Linked DNA regions of Methylococcus capsulatus. The protein of the gene in region 2 interacts with the protein of the main gene of each other region in a pairwise test. Links are inferred from orthologs where the notes say so. Each region holds a gene or a part of one and is shown on either strand. Other genes may lie near its edges.

Region 1 (5,357 bases), 1.9 Mb from region 2 along the record:
CGCCATCGAGAGCGACCACCTCAACCGCGACGAACTGGCCCACGCGGCCCGTCAAACCGTCGTCGGGTGTCTGGGGAAAGGCGAAGCGCGGCGGCAGGTCGCCTGAATCCACGTCCTGGCCGATTCCCGGCCCCCCGGCGTCTCGAAGAGGGCTTGCATCCATGACGTTTTGGCCCGAAAATGCCAGCCATCTACGCAATCACAGCCCGCTGCAGGCACGCCTTTAGTCCAGGGAGCGGGCCGGTGATCACCTACGAGGAGCCGCCCAAGTGAGCAGTGACAAAATCCTTCACGTGACCGACGCTGAATTCGAAGACAAAGTCCTCAAGGCACCCGGACCGGTGCTGGTGGACTACTGGGCCGAATGGTGCGGCCCGTGCAAGATGATCGCGCCCATCCTTGACGAAATCGCCGGCGAATACGAAGGCCGCCTGACCGTGGCCAAGCTCAACATCGACGACAACCCGGCGACCCCTCAGCGCTACGGTGTACGGGGCATTCCCACCTTGATGGTATTCAAGGGCGGTGAAGTGGTCGCCACCAAGGTGGGCGCATTGACCAAATCCCAGCTCGCGGCCTTCCTCGAAGGTAATCTGTAATCTCCCGGGCATTCGCCGTCATTCCTCGGAAGCGAGTGCCCTATTCGTCCGAAGCATCGAGCGCCCCGTTTTTCCCCTGAGCCGGCAGCTTTCTGCCGGATTAACCCTGACCCCAAGTCCAACGGCCTTCCTGGCCAATTCTCCCGGACTTTTTCCATATCCCGATAAATTCCTTAATGGAAACGCATGAACCTCACTGACCTCAAGCGCAAGCCCGTATCCGAACTGATCGAAATCGCCGAATCCCTGGACATCGAAGGCGTCGCCCGAACCCGCAAACAGGACCTGATCTTTTCCATCCTGAAGAAACTGGCAAAAAGCGGCGAAGACATCTATGGCGACGGGGTGCTGGAAATTTTGCAGGATGGCTTCGGATTCCTGCGCTCGCCGGACAGCTCCTTCCTCGCCGGACCCGATGACATCTATGTCTCGCCGAGCCAGATCCGGCGCTTCAGCCTGCGCACCGGCGACACCATTTCCGGCAAGATACGGCCGCCCAAGGACAGCGAACGTTATTTCGCCATGCTCAAGGTCGAGCAGATCAATTACGAACCGCCGGAAAACGCCAAGCACAAAATCCTGTTCTCGAACCTGACACCGCTGTTCCCGGTCCAGCGTTTCGTGCTGGAACTGGGCAACGGCACCACGGAAGACCTGACCGCCCGGGTGATCGACCTGGTCGCCCCCATCGGCAAGGGCCAGCGCGGACTGATCGTATCGCCGCCAAAGGCGGGCAAGACGATGATACTGCAGAACGTCGCCCATTCCATCGCAGAGAAGAATCCCGAGTGCTATCTGATCGTGCTGCTCATCGACGAACGGCCGGAGGAAGTCACTGAGATGCAGCGCAGCGTCAAGGGCGAGGTCGTCTCCAGCACCTTCGACGAGCCGCCCGCGCGCCATGTGCAGGTCGCCGAAATGGTCATCGAAAAGGCCAAACGCCTGGTCGAACACAAGCGGGACGTGGTCATCCTGCTGGATTCCATCACCCGACTGGCGCGCGCCTACAACACCGTGGTGCCATCCTCGGGCAAAGTGCTGACCGGCGGCGTCGACGCCAATGCCCTGGAACGCCCCAAGCGCTTCTTCGGCGCGGCCCGCAACATCGAAGAAGGTGGCAGCCTGACCATCATTGCCACCGCCCTGATCGATACCGGATCGCGTATGGATGAAGTGATCTACGAAGAATTCAAGGGCACCGGCAACATGGAACTGCACCTCGAACGCAAGATCGCGGAGCGGCGCATCTACCCCGCCATCAACATCAACCGTTCGGGCACACGTCGCGAAGAATACCTCGTCGATCCGGACGAACTGCAAAAAAGTTGGATTCTGCGTAAGATACTGCAGCCCATGGACGAAATGGCGGCCAACGAGTTCCTGCTGGGCAAGCTCAAGGATTCGAAGACCAACCGCGAATTCTTCGACATGATGAAACGCTAAGGCATTGGCTTTCAGCGATCCCGGATCAGAACCGCAGGGTATCCGGGATCCCGCACCACCGGGGTGGCGATGAGATCCAGGACGCGCTCCGGCGTCAGGATCGCGGCGGCATCGATGCGGTCCGAGTCTCCCACCTCCCGGAAATAGCCCAGAAAACCGAAGCGGTTGACCGCTTCGAGCAGATCGATCCTGCCGACCCAAAGCGGGATGTCGTTTTCCGCCAGTACGAACCGGCTCGGCCACAGCCGCAGCACCATCCAGCGCCCGCCGTTTTCGGGTCGTAACATACGCAAAGTGTCTTCGCTTTCCTCGTTGAAACGCGCCAGTACCGGCCAGTCCTCCGGTCTCGCTCGGGGATTGAACCATTGCAGTCCCGACCGCCAGGACAACGGCGTCGCCATGCGCCAGCCCAGCTTTCCGAGGTTCTCCCGAATGGCTTCCAGAGTGCTCGCCCACTGAATCGGCAGAGGCTGATGCGGCCGCCCCAACGGCTGCAGCCGGCAGGCCGGCAGTCGTCTCCAACCGTCCGCGAGCCACTCGGCGGTCGTCATCCGCTGCACGAGCGGGGCGTGCACGAATTCCGCCGGCCCGTGCCGCATGGCTTCGACGGCCAGCACCAACGTCAGGCAGGCCGTCACCAGCGATGCAGCAGCCGGCGACGACGCTTTCGCTTCGCAATGCCTGCGGCAGGCGATTCCCAGCGGAATCAACCAGGCCAGACCGATCGTCAGAGCGAACAGCACCGCAGGTAATTCGCCGCGGTCCAGGTAAATGCGGGCAAACCCCAAGGCCGCAACCAGCGCCGCCGCCACGGCGTACACCACCCGCCCCCCGACCTTCCGGAATGCTGGCGCCAAAAGAACCGCGACAAAGCCAAATGCCACGCATCCGCGCAACACATGGGGGTCGAACGGCGGGGAGGCAAAGACGTGGTCTCCCATCCAGCCCAGCGAGAGCGCAAAGATCGCTGCAATCACCCCATGGGCAAGGGCGACGAACGAACGCTGGTAACCCAGCCAAAGCCCCAGGACACCGAGCTCGAGCAGCAGGGCGTCGCGGCTCCCCAGCGACTCCAGCACCGTGAAGCCATAATCCGCCGCCGGCGTGCGCCAAGCGGCGAACGAAACGGGTAGCGGCGGAACCGTGAGCAACCGTGCCCCGGCGAAAACCACCGCGAAGATGAGGCCGCCGACCAGCGCCAGACCTCCGTAGTCCCGCCGCTCGGAATCGAGCAACGGCAGCGTGATGCGACCGAGCAGACGATGGTCCCTGGCGATGCGGAACATCAGCAGGATCAGGTCGCGAGTTCTGGGTTGAAGGATCGCATAAACCCGTACCGTCACCCACACTGCGAACCAGAGCAGTGCGATGAGTGCGAGCCCGAGGCCGACCAGCCGGGCCGTCGTTCCCGAGGCCAGTTCCAGCGATGCGCCGAACAGGACACCAGGAGCCAGGAACAGTGGAACCCACAGGGCCGCCGCCACGGCGCTGTAGCCGACGAAGCGGCCCGGCGGCATGCCGGCCATGCCGGCCACCAGCGGTACGATGCCGCGCACGGCGCCGAAGAACCGGCCGAACAGGACGCTATGACCGCCGTAGCGGCGGAAGAAACCGACACCACGCTCCAGCACGGCCGGGAACCGGCTGAATGGCCAAGTGGTCCGGATCCGCTGGCGATGGCGCCAACCCAGCCAGAAACTGACGCCATCCCCCAGGAGAGCACCACTCAATGCCCAGGCATAAGTGGAAACGAAATCCATCGTACCGCCACCCACCAGCGTGCCGAAAGCAAAGATCAGGATTGTGCCCGGCAGCAGCAGGCCGACGACCGCAAGCGATTCGGCCAGAACGATGGCGAACACCGCCAGCCCGGCAAGATGCGGGTGCTGGTCAACCCACAGGTGGACGGCTTCCAGGCTCAAAGCCCGGCGAATACCCGCTCGGCCGCGGTGAGGGTACGGTCCAGGACCTCGTAGTCGTGGGCCGCAGACACGAAACCTGCCTCGAAAGCAGATGGCGCGAGGTAGACACCCTCTTCCAGCATGCCATGGAAAAACCGCCGGAAACGCTCCTGGTCACAGGCCATGACCTGGTCGAACCGCCTCACGCCCTCCTGTTCGGTGAAGAACAGGCCGAACATGCCGCCGACCCAGTTGACACTCAGGGGAATCCCCGCCTGCTCCGCCCGGACCCGCAAGCCTTCGGCTAAGTGGCGGGTCTTTTCCGCCAGCTCGTCGAAAAACTTCGGCTGCGAGATCAGCTCCAGGGTCTTCGATCCGGCCGCCATGGCCACGGGGTTACCCGACAGCGTGCCGGCCTGGTACACCGGCCCCGTCGGCGCGAGCTGCGCCATGATGTCGAGCCGCCCGCCGAAAGCCCCGACCGGCATGCCGCCCCCGATGACTTTGCCCAGTGTGGTCAGATCCGGACATACGCCGTAATGCGCCTGCGCACCCCCCAACGCCACCCGGAAGCCGGTCATTACCTCGTCGAAAATCAATACTGCGCCGCTTGCATCACAAACGTCGCGCAGGGTCTCCAGGAATCCCGGAACCGGCGGCACACAGTTCATGTTGCCCGCCACGGGTTCGACGATGATGCAGGCGATCTCGGCCCCGTGACGCGCGAAGACCTCCCGCACTGCGACGGCATCGTTGTAAGGCAGGGTCAGGGTGTGCTCCGCCAGGCTGGGTGGTACACCGGGCGAGCTGGGCACGCCGAGGGTGAGAGCGCCGGAACCGGCTTTGACCAGGAGCGAATCGGAATGGCCGTGGTAACAGCCCTCGAATTTCACGATCTTGTCGCGACCGGTGCAGCCGCGAGCCAGCCGGATGGCGCTCATGGTCGCCTCAGTACCGGAACTGACCATCCGCACCCGGTCCAGCGACGGCACCAGTGCGCAGACCGTCTTGGCCATGGCGGTTTCGGCCACGGTGGGCGCGCCGTAGCTCAAGCCCCGATCGACCGCGGCATGCACTGCCTTCAGCACCTCCGGGTGGGCATGGCCGAGCACCATAGCCCCCCAGGACCCGACGTAGTCGATATAGGCCTTGCCATCCACGCCATAAAGATAAGGGCCTTCGGCGCGTTCGACGAACACTGGCGTCCCCCCCACGCCGCGGAAGGCGCGAACCGGGGAGTTCACGCCGCCGGGGATGAAGCGGCAGGCATCGGCGAAAAGAGTGGTGGAATCGAGCATGAACTGGGTTCTCCGAAAAGGTCGAAATCAAGCCTTGGGCAGAGTGACACCGGTCTGGCCCTGGTATTTGCCGCTGCGGTCCCGGTAGGAGGTTTCGCAGACATCGTCGGCGCCTA
Region 2 (6,324 bases):
GCGGGTCTTCCGGGTTGTAGGTCGAGAATTTCTCACCCGTACCCAACATGCCGCGCACGTTCTGCCCGTCGATCGTCACCGACTTGACCTGTCCTTCATTCACGGCCGCAATGAACTGCGAATAAGACATGCTGGAATCGACCGATTTACGGGACCCGAAGTTATTGAAGACGGACATCAGCACGACGGCGATGACCACCCAAAGCAGGATATTCTTTAACATATCGTTCACGACTCGAATCTCCGTAGTCGGATTGGGATGGAGAACGGCTCTTGTTATTTATGTCAGACCGATGACGGCAATATTATCCACACCTGCACGCGATCGCCACGAAATTCCTCGCAGCGCGAAAAAACCGCTGACGCAACATGACACAAATATGACCCATGGACGGCCAAAATCGTTCCCGGACCTGTCCTGATCAGCGGTCTGCGCCGCGGTATCCCTTGCCGACGAGGTAAATTTCCGCGCTCCGCGGTCGTGAGGCCTTCGGCTTCCTCATCACGACGGACGCAAACACTTTCCTGGCCTGCGCCACGTATTCCTGGAATCCCTCACCCTGGAACAGTTTCACGACGAAGCTCCCCTTCGGGGCCAGAACCCTTTCCGCAAGATCGAAGGCCAATTCCGCCAGATACATGCTGCGCGGCTGGTCGACGTTGCGGTTCCCGCTCATATTGGGCGCGATATCCGACAATACCACATTCGCACAGCACCCGCCGCTGGCTTCCAGCACCGCCTGGAACACCGAATCGTCGAGAAAATCCCCTTGCACCACGGTGACGCCGGGCAAAGGCTCCATCGGCAGGATGTCCAGGGCGAGGACTTTGCCGGTGGTCCCCACCCGCTGGGCCGCATATTGGGACCAGCCGCCCGGAGCCGCACCGAGGTCGATCACCGTAGCACCGGGTTCGAATAAGCGGTCGCGCTCGTCCAGCTCCATCAGCTTGAAGACGGCTCTTGAGCGATAACCTTTCTCTTGCGCCAGACGCACGTACTCGTCGGAGAAATGCTCCGCCAGCCAGCGACCGCTGCTCCGGCTACGCTTTGCCATGAGAAATTTCTTCAGTCACGCTACAATATGCGGCTTTTTCTTTAACAGAGTGCCCCTATGACCCCTGAACTCAGACGCCAGCTACGCGCCAAGGCCCACAAACTGAAGCCAGTCGTGATCACCGGCCAGGCCGGCATCACCCCGGGTGTGCTCGGCGAAATCGACCTTGCACTGGAACATCACGAATTGATCAAGGTTCGGGTCAATGCCGGGGACCGGGACACCAGAGCGGAGATGACGGCCCTGATCTGCGGGGAGTCGGGCGCCGAGCTGATCCAGTCGCTCGGCCACGTGATCACGCTCTTCCGGAAATCGTCTGAGCGGGGCAAGAAAGCCTAGATGTATTTGACCGATACGATTTCGTATTCGCGGGTACCGCCCGGCGCCTGCACCGTCGCCACGTCGCCTTCCTGTTTGCCGATGAGGGCACGAGCGATCGGCGAAGTCACCGAGATCCTGCCTTCTTTGATCTCGGCTTCGTCCTCACCGACGATCTGATACGTCACCACTTCGCCGGAAGCCAGATCTTCGATCTCAGCGGTCGCCCCGAAGACGATCTTGCCACCGGGATTCAGCCGCGTGACGTCAATGATCTGGGCATTGGCGAGTTTACTCTCGATCTCCTTGATCCGTCCTTCGATGAATCCCTGCTGTTCGCGCGCCGCCTGATACTCGGCGTTTTCCTTCAGGTCACCATGGGCGCGTGCTTCGGCGATCGCCTCGATCACTCGAGGCCGCGCCACCGTCTTCAGATGATTGAGTTCTTCACGCAGCTTTTCGGCACCGCGCGTGGTCATGGGAGTCTTGTTCATCACTGTTGCTTCCGATTATCCGATTCACGATAGGGCGCCGTGCAAGTCCTGCAGCCGATTGACGTCCACTGAGCCGAGCTCGTCGAGCGCGCAGCAGATCGCATGGGCACCGGAAATCGTCGTGGTGTAGGTCACCTGATGCTGCAAAGCCTGCCGCCGAATGGTGAACGAATCGGCGATGGCTTTCTTGCCCTCGGTCGTGTTGATGATAAGCTGAATCTGGCCGTTCTTGATCATGTCGACGATATGCGGCCGCCCCTCATACACCTTGTTCACCTTTTCGCAGGGCACGCCCGCATCCTGCAGCACCTTCGCGGTGCCCCGCGTGGCCACCAGGCGGAATCCCCTGGCAACCAGCGCCCGCGCGATCGGAACGATCTTGGGCTTGTCCGCATCGCGGATGCTGATGAGGGTCGTCCCCTCGTAGGCCAGACGCACGCTGGCGGCCCGCTGCGCCTTGGCGTAGGCTTCGCCGAAGCTGGCGCCGACGCCCATCACCTCGCCGGTCGATTTCATCTCCGGACCGAGCAACGGATCGACGCCGGGGAACTTGATGAAGGGGAACACCGCCTCCTTGACCGAGAAATACGGCGGGATGCGCTCTTCGCGTAGGCCCTGCTGATCCAGGCTGCGGCCGACCATGCAACGCGCCGCAACCTTGGCCAACGGATAGCCGGTCGCCTTGGAGACGAAGGGAACGGTGCGGGAGGCGCGCGGATTCACTTCCAGCACGAATATCTCATCATCCTGGATGGCGAACTGGGTGTTCATCAAGCCGACCACGCCCAACGCCTCCGCCAGCAGACGGACCTGCTCCCTGACCCGGTCCTGGATATCTGCCCGCAGGTCATACGGCGGAATCGAACAGGCGGAATCGCCCGAATGCACCCCGGCCTGCTCGATGTGCTGCATCAAGCCGCCGATCATCACGCGCTGGCCGTCGGCGACGGCATCCACGTCCATCTCGATGGCGTCGGACAGAAAGCGGTCGAGCAGCACCGGGGATTCGTTGGAAACGCTGACGGCTTCCAGCATGTAGCGCTTGAGGTCATCATCGTTGAACACGATTTCCATCGCTCGGCCGCCCAGTACGTAGGAAGGACGCACGACCAACGGATAGCCAATTTCCTGGGCGCCGCGCAGGGCCTCTTCCAGCGAGCGCGCGGTGCGGTTGGGCGGCTGTTTCAGGTTGAGCCGGTCGATTAGTTTCTGGAAGCGCTCACGATCCTCGGCCAGGTCGATGGAATCGGGCGAAGTACCGATGATCGGCACCCCGGCCGCTTCCAACGCCCGAGCGAGTTTCAGCGGTGTCTGCCCGCCGTATTGCACGATCACACCCTTCGGCTTCTCCAGATGAACCACCTCGAGCACATCCTCCAGTGTCAGCGGCTCGAAATACAGGCGGTCGGACGTGTCGAAATCGGTCGACACCGTCTCCGGATTGCAGTTGATCATGATGGTTTCGAAACCATCCTCGCGCAGCGCCATCGCCGCGTGCACGCAGCAATAGTCGAACTCGATGCCCTGGCCGATGCGGTTGGGACCGCCGCCGAGCACGACGATCTTCTCACGTTCCGTCGGCGCGGCTTCACACTCTTCCTCGTAGGTCGAATAAAGATACGCGGTGACGGTGGCGAACTCGGCCGCGCAGGAATCGATCCGCTTGTACACCGGACGGATGCCGAAACGGTGCCGTACCGCCCGCACCTCGGCTTCACTGCGGTCCAGTAGGCGGGCCAGCCGCGAATCGGAGAATCCCTTGCGTTTCAGGGCCAACAGTTCGTCGGCGGTCAGCGAAGCGAGGGTCCGCTTGGCCAAGGCGGCTTCCTCAAGGATCAAATCCTCGATCTGGGCGAGGAACCAGGGATCGATGGCACTCAGCTCGTGGACTTCGCCGAGGCTCCACCCTAGCCGAAAGGCGTCGGCGACGTAGAAGATGCGGTCGCAGCCCGGATGACCCAGCTCGCGCTGCAGGCGCTCCACCCGGTCGTCGCTGTCCACGGACAGTTTACCGACCAACCCATCCACCCCGATCTCCAGGCTGCGTAGGGCCTTCTGCAGCGATTCCTGGAAAGTCCGGCCGATCGCCATGGCTTCGCCCACCGATTTCATCTGGGTGGTGAGACGATCGTCCGCCTGCGGGAATTTCTCGAAGGTGAAGCGCGGAACCTTGGTCACCACATAATCGATGGTCGGTTCGAACGATGCCGGCATGGCACCACCAGTAATCTCGTTGCGCAACTCGTCCAGGGTGTATCCGACCGCCAGCTTGGCAGCGACCTTGGCGATGGGAAAACCGGTGGCCTTGGAGGCCAGCGCCGAAGAACGTGACACCCTGGGATTCATCTCGATCACGATCAACCGGCCGTCCCTCGGATTGACTGCGAACTGCACGTTGGAACCGCCGGTATCCACCCCGATCTCGCGCAGGACGGCGATAGAGGCATCGCGCATGATCTGGTATTCCTTGTCGGTCAGCGTCTGCGCCGGCGCGACGGTGATCGAATCCCCGGTGTGGACACCCATGGGATCGAGATTCTCGATCGAGCAGACGATGATGCAGTTGTCGGCGCGGTCGCGTACCACTTCCATCTCGTACTCTTTCCAGCCGAGCACCGACTCCTCGATCAGCAGTTCATGAGTGGGCGAAAGCTCCAGCCCACGCTCGCAGATTTCCACGAATTCCTCGCGATTGTAGGCGATACCGCCGCCGGACCCGCCCAGGGTAAAGGAGGGCCGGATGATGGCGGGATAACCCACTGTATCCAGTACCGCCAGCGCCTCCTCGAGACTGTGGGCAACGTCGGACTTCGGCACCGACAGGCCGATCTTGACCATGGCCTTGCGGAACTGGTCACGGTCCTCGGCTTTGGCGATGGCTTCGCGCTTGGCGCCGATCATCTCTACACCAAACCGCTCCAGCACACCTTCGCGATCCAGGTCCAGCGCACAGTTGAGCGCCGTCTGTCCCCCCATGGTCGGCAGCAGCGCATCAGGACGCTCTTTCTCGATGATGCGAGCGACGGTCTGCCAGTCGATCGGTTCGATATAAGTCGCATCGGCCATCTCCGGATCCGTCATGATCGTGGCCGGATTCGAATTGACCAGGATGACCCGATAGCCCTCTTCCCTCAGCGCCTTGCAGGCCTGGGCGCCGGAGTAGTCGAACTCGCAGGCTTGGCCGATGACGATAGGGCCGGCGCCCAGGAGCAGAATCGATTCGATATCGGTACGTTTTGGCATGAACGAAGGACGCGATTAATGGCGATTGCGGACGGCTTTCATGGCGCCGACGAAGCGGTCGAACAGATCGCACAGATCGTGCGGACCGGGACTGGCTTCCGGATGCCCCTGGAAACCGAAGGCAGGACGATCCGTGAATTCGATGCCCTGCAGACTGCCGTCGAACAGAGAACGGTGGGTCGGCCTCACGTTCACCGGCAGGCTGGCTTCCTCCACGGCGAAACCGTGATTCTGGCTGGTGATGATCACACGCCCGCTGGACAGATCCTGCACCGGATGGTTGGCGCCGTGATGACCGAATTTCATCTTCGAGGTACGCGCGCCTGCCGCGAGGGCCAGCAACTGGTGCCCCAGGCAGATGCCGAACATGGGGATGCCCATGGTCAAAAACTCCCGGATCGCCGCGATGGCGTAGTCGCAGGGTTCTGGATCGCCGGGACCGTTGGACAGAAACAATCCGTCTGGTTCCAGTGCCAGCGCTTGCAAAGCGGGTGTCCGGGCGGGCACCACGGTGACCCGGCAGCCTCGATCCGCGAGCAGTCGCAGGATGTTTTGCTTGATGCCGAAATCGTATGCGATGACATGGAAACCGCCTTGGCCTGCCCGCACCGGTTCGGCGCCGAAACGCCAGCTGCCTTCGGTCCAATCGTAGGACTGTTGCGTCGTCACGACCTGGGCCAGGTCCATGCCTTGCAGCCCGGGAAAGCGACGGGCCATGGCCACCGCGGCGTCGGCGTCCAAAGCGTCGCCGGCCGCGATGCAGCCGCGCTGGGCCCCCTTGTCGCGCAGGATGCGGGTCAGCCTGCGGGTATCCAAACCGGCGATAGCGACCACGCCGCGCTGGCGCAAGTAATCGTCGAGCCGGAGCTGGCACCGCCAGTTACTGGCCCGCAGCGGCAGATCGCGGATCACCAAGCCGCTGGCGAAGATGCCGCCGGACTCGGCATCTTCTCCGTTGATGCCGGTGTTGCCGATGTGGGGATAGGTCAGCGTGACGATCTGCCGCGCGTAAGACGGATCGGTAAGGATCTCCTGATAGCCGGTGATCGAGGTATTGAACACCACCTCACCCACCGATGACCCCTCGGCCCCGATCGCGTAGCCGCGAAACACGGTACCGTCTTCAAGAGCGAGCAGCGCGGGAGTTTTCAATAAGGCCACCTTAAGATGTGCAAAACGGGGCAGACCCGAAGATATGCCCCGCTCGTTTGGAT

What was found. Proteins that work in one complex are often made in the same cells at the same time.
Region 1: the proteins of yhbY (region 2) and rho interact in binary tests that used the Escherichia coli proteins (3 or more experiments, as listed by UniProt). The link is inferred for Methylococcus capsulatus from one-to-one orthologs.

Annotation. Positions count from the first base shown.
Region 1 is NZ_CP104311.1:1,183,614-1,188,970, reverse strand. Bases 1-2,913 are described here. They hold rho (transcription termination factor Rho), read left to right. Parts: upstream 1-785; coding sequence 786-2,042; downstream 2,043-2,913. Other genes in these bases: N4J17_RS05835 (VTT domain-containing protein), read right to left, coding at 2,054-2,913; trxA (thioredoxin TrxA), read left to right, coding at 270-599; N4J17_RS05850 (lysophospholipid acyltransferase family protein), read left to right, coding at 1-106. Outside these bases: more of N4J17_RS05835, read right to left, coding at 2,914-3,964; hemL (glutamate-1-semialdehyde 2,1-aminomutase), read right to left, coding at 3,961-5,241; dcd (dCTP deaminase), read right to left, coding at 5,269-5,357. UniProt on the Escherichia coli protein: Facilitates transcription termination by a mechanism that involves Rho binding to the nascent RNA, activation of Rho's RNA-dependent ATPase activity, and release of the mRNA from the DNA template.
Region 2 is NZ_CP104311.1:3,120,228-3,126,551, forward strand. The notes cover bases 1-2,753. They hold yhbY (ribosome assembly RNA-binding protein YhbY), read left to right. Parts: upstream 1-1,112; coding sequence 1,113-1,394; downstream 1,395-2,753. Other genes in these bases: ftsH (ATP-dependent zinc metalloprotease FtsH), read right to left, coding at 1-223; rlmE (23S rRNA (uridine(2552)-2'-O)-methyltransferase RlmE), read right to left, coding at 423-1,055; greA (transcription elongation factor GreA), read right to left, coding at 1,391-1,867; carB (carbamoyl-phosphate synthase large subunit), read right to left, coding at 1,892-2,753. Also shown: more of carB, read right to left, coding at 2,754-5,110; carA (glutamine-hydrolyzing carbamoyl-phosphate synthase small subunit), read right to left, coding at 5,126-6,262.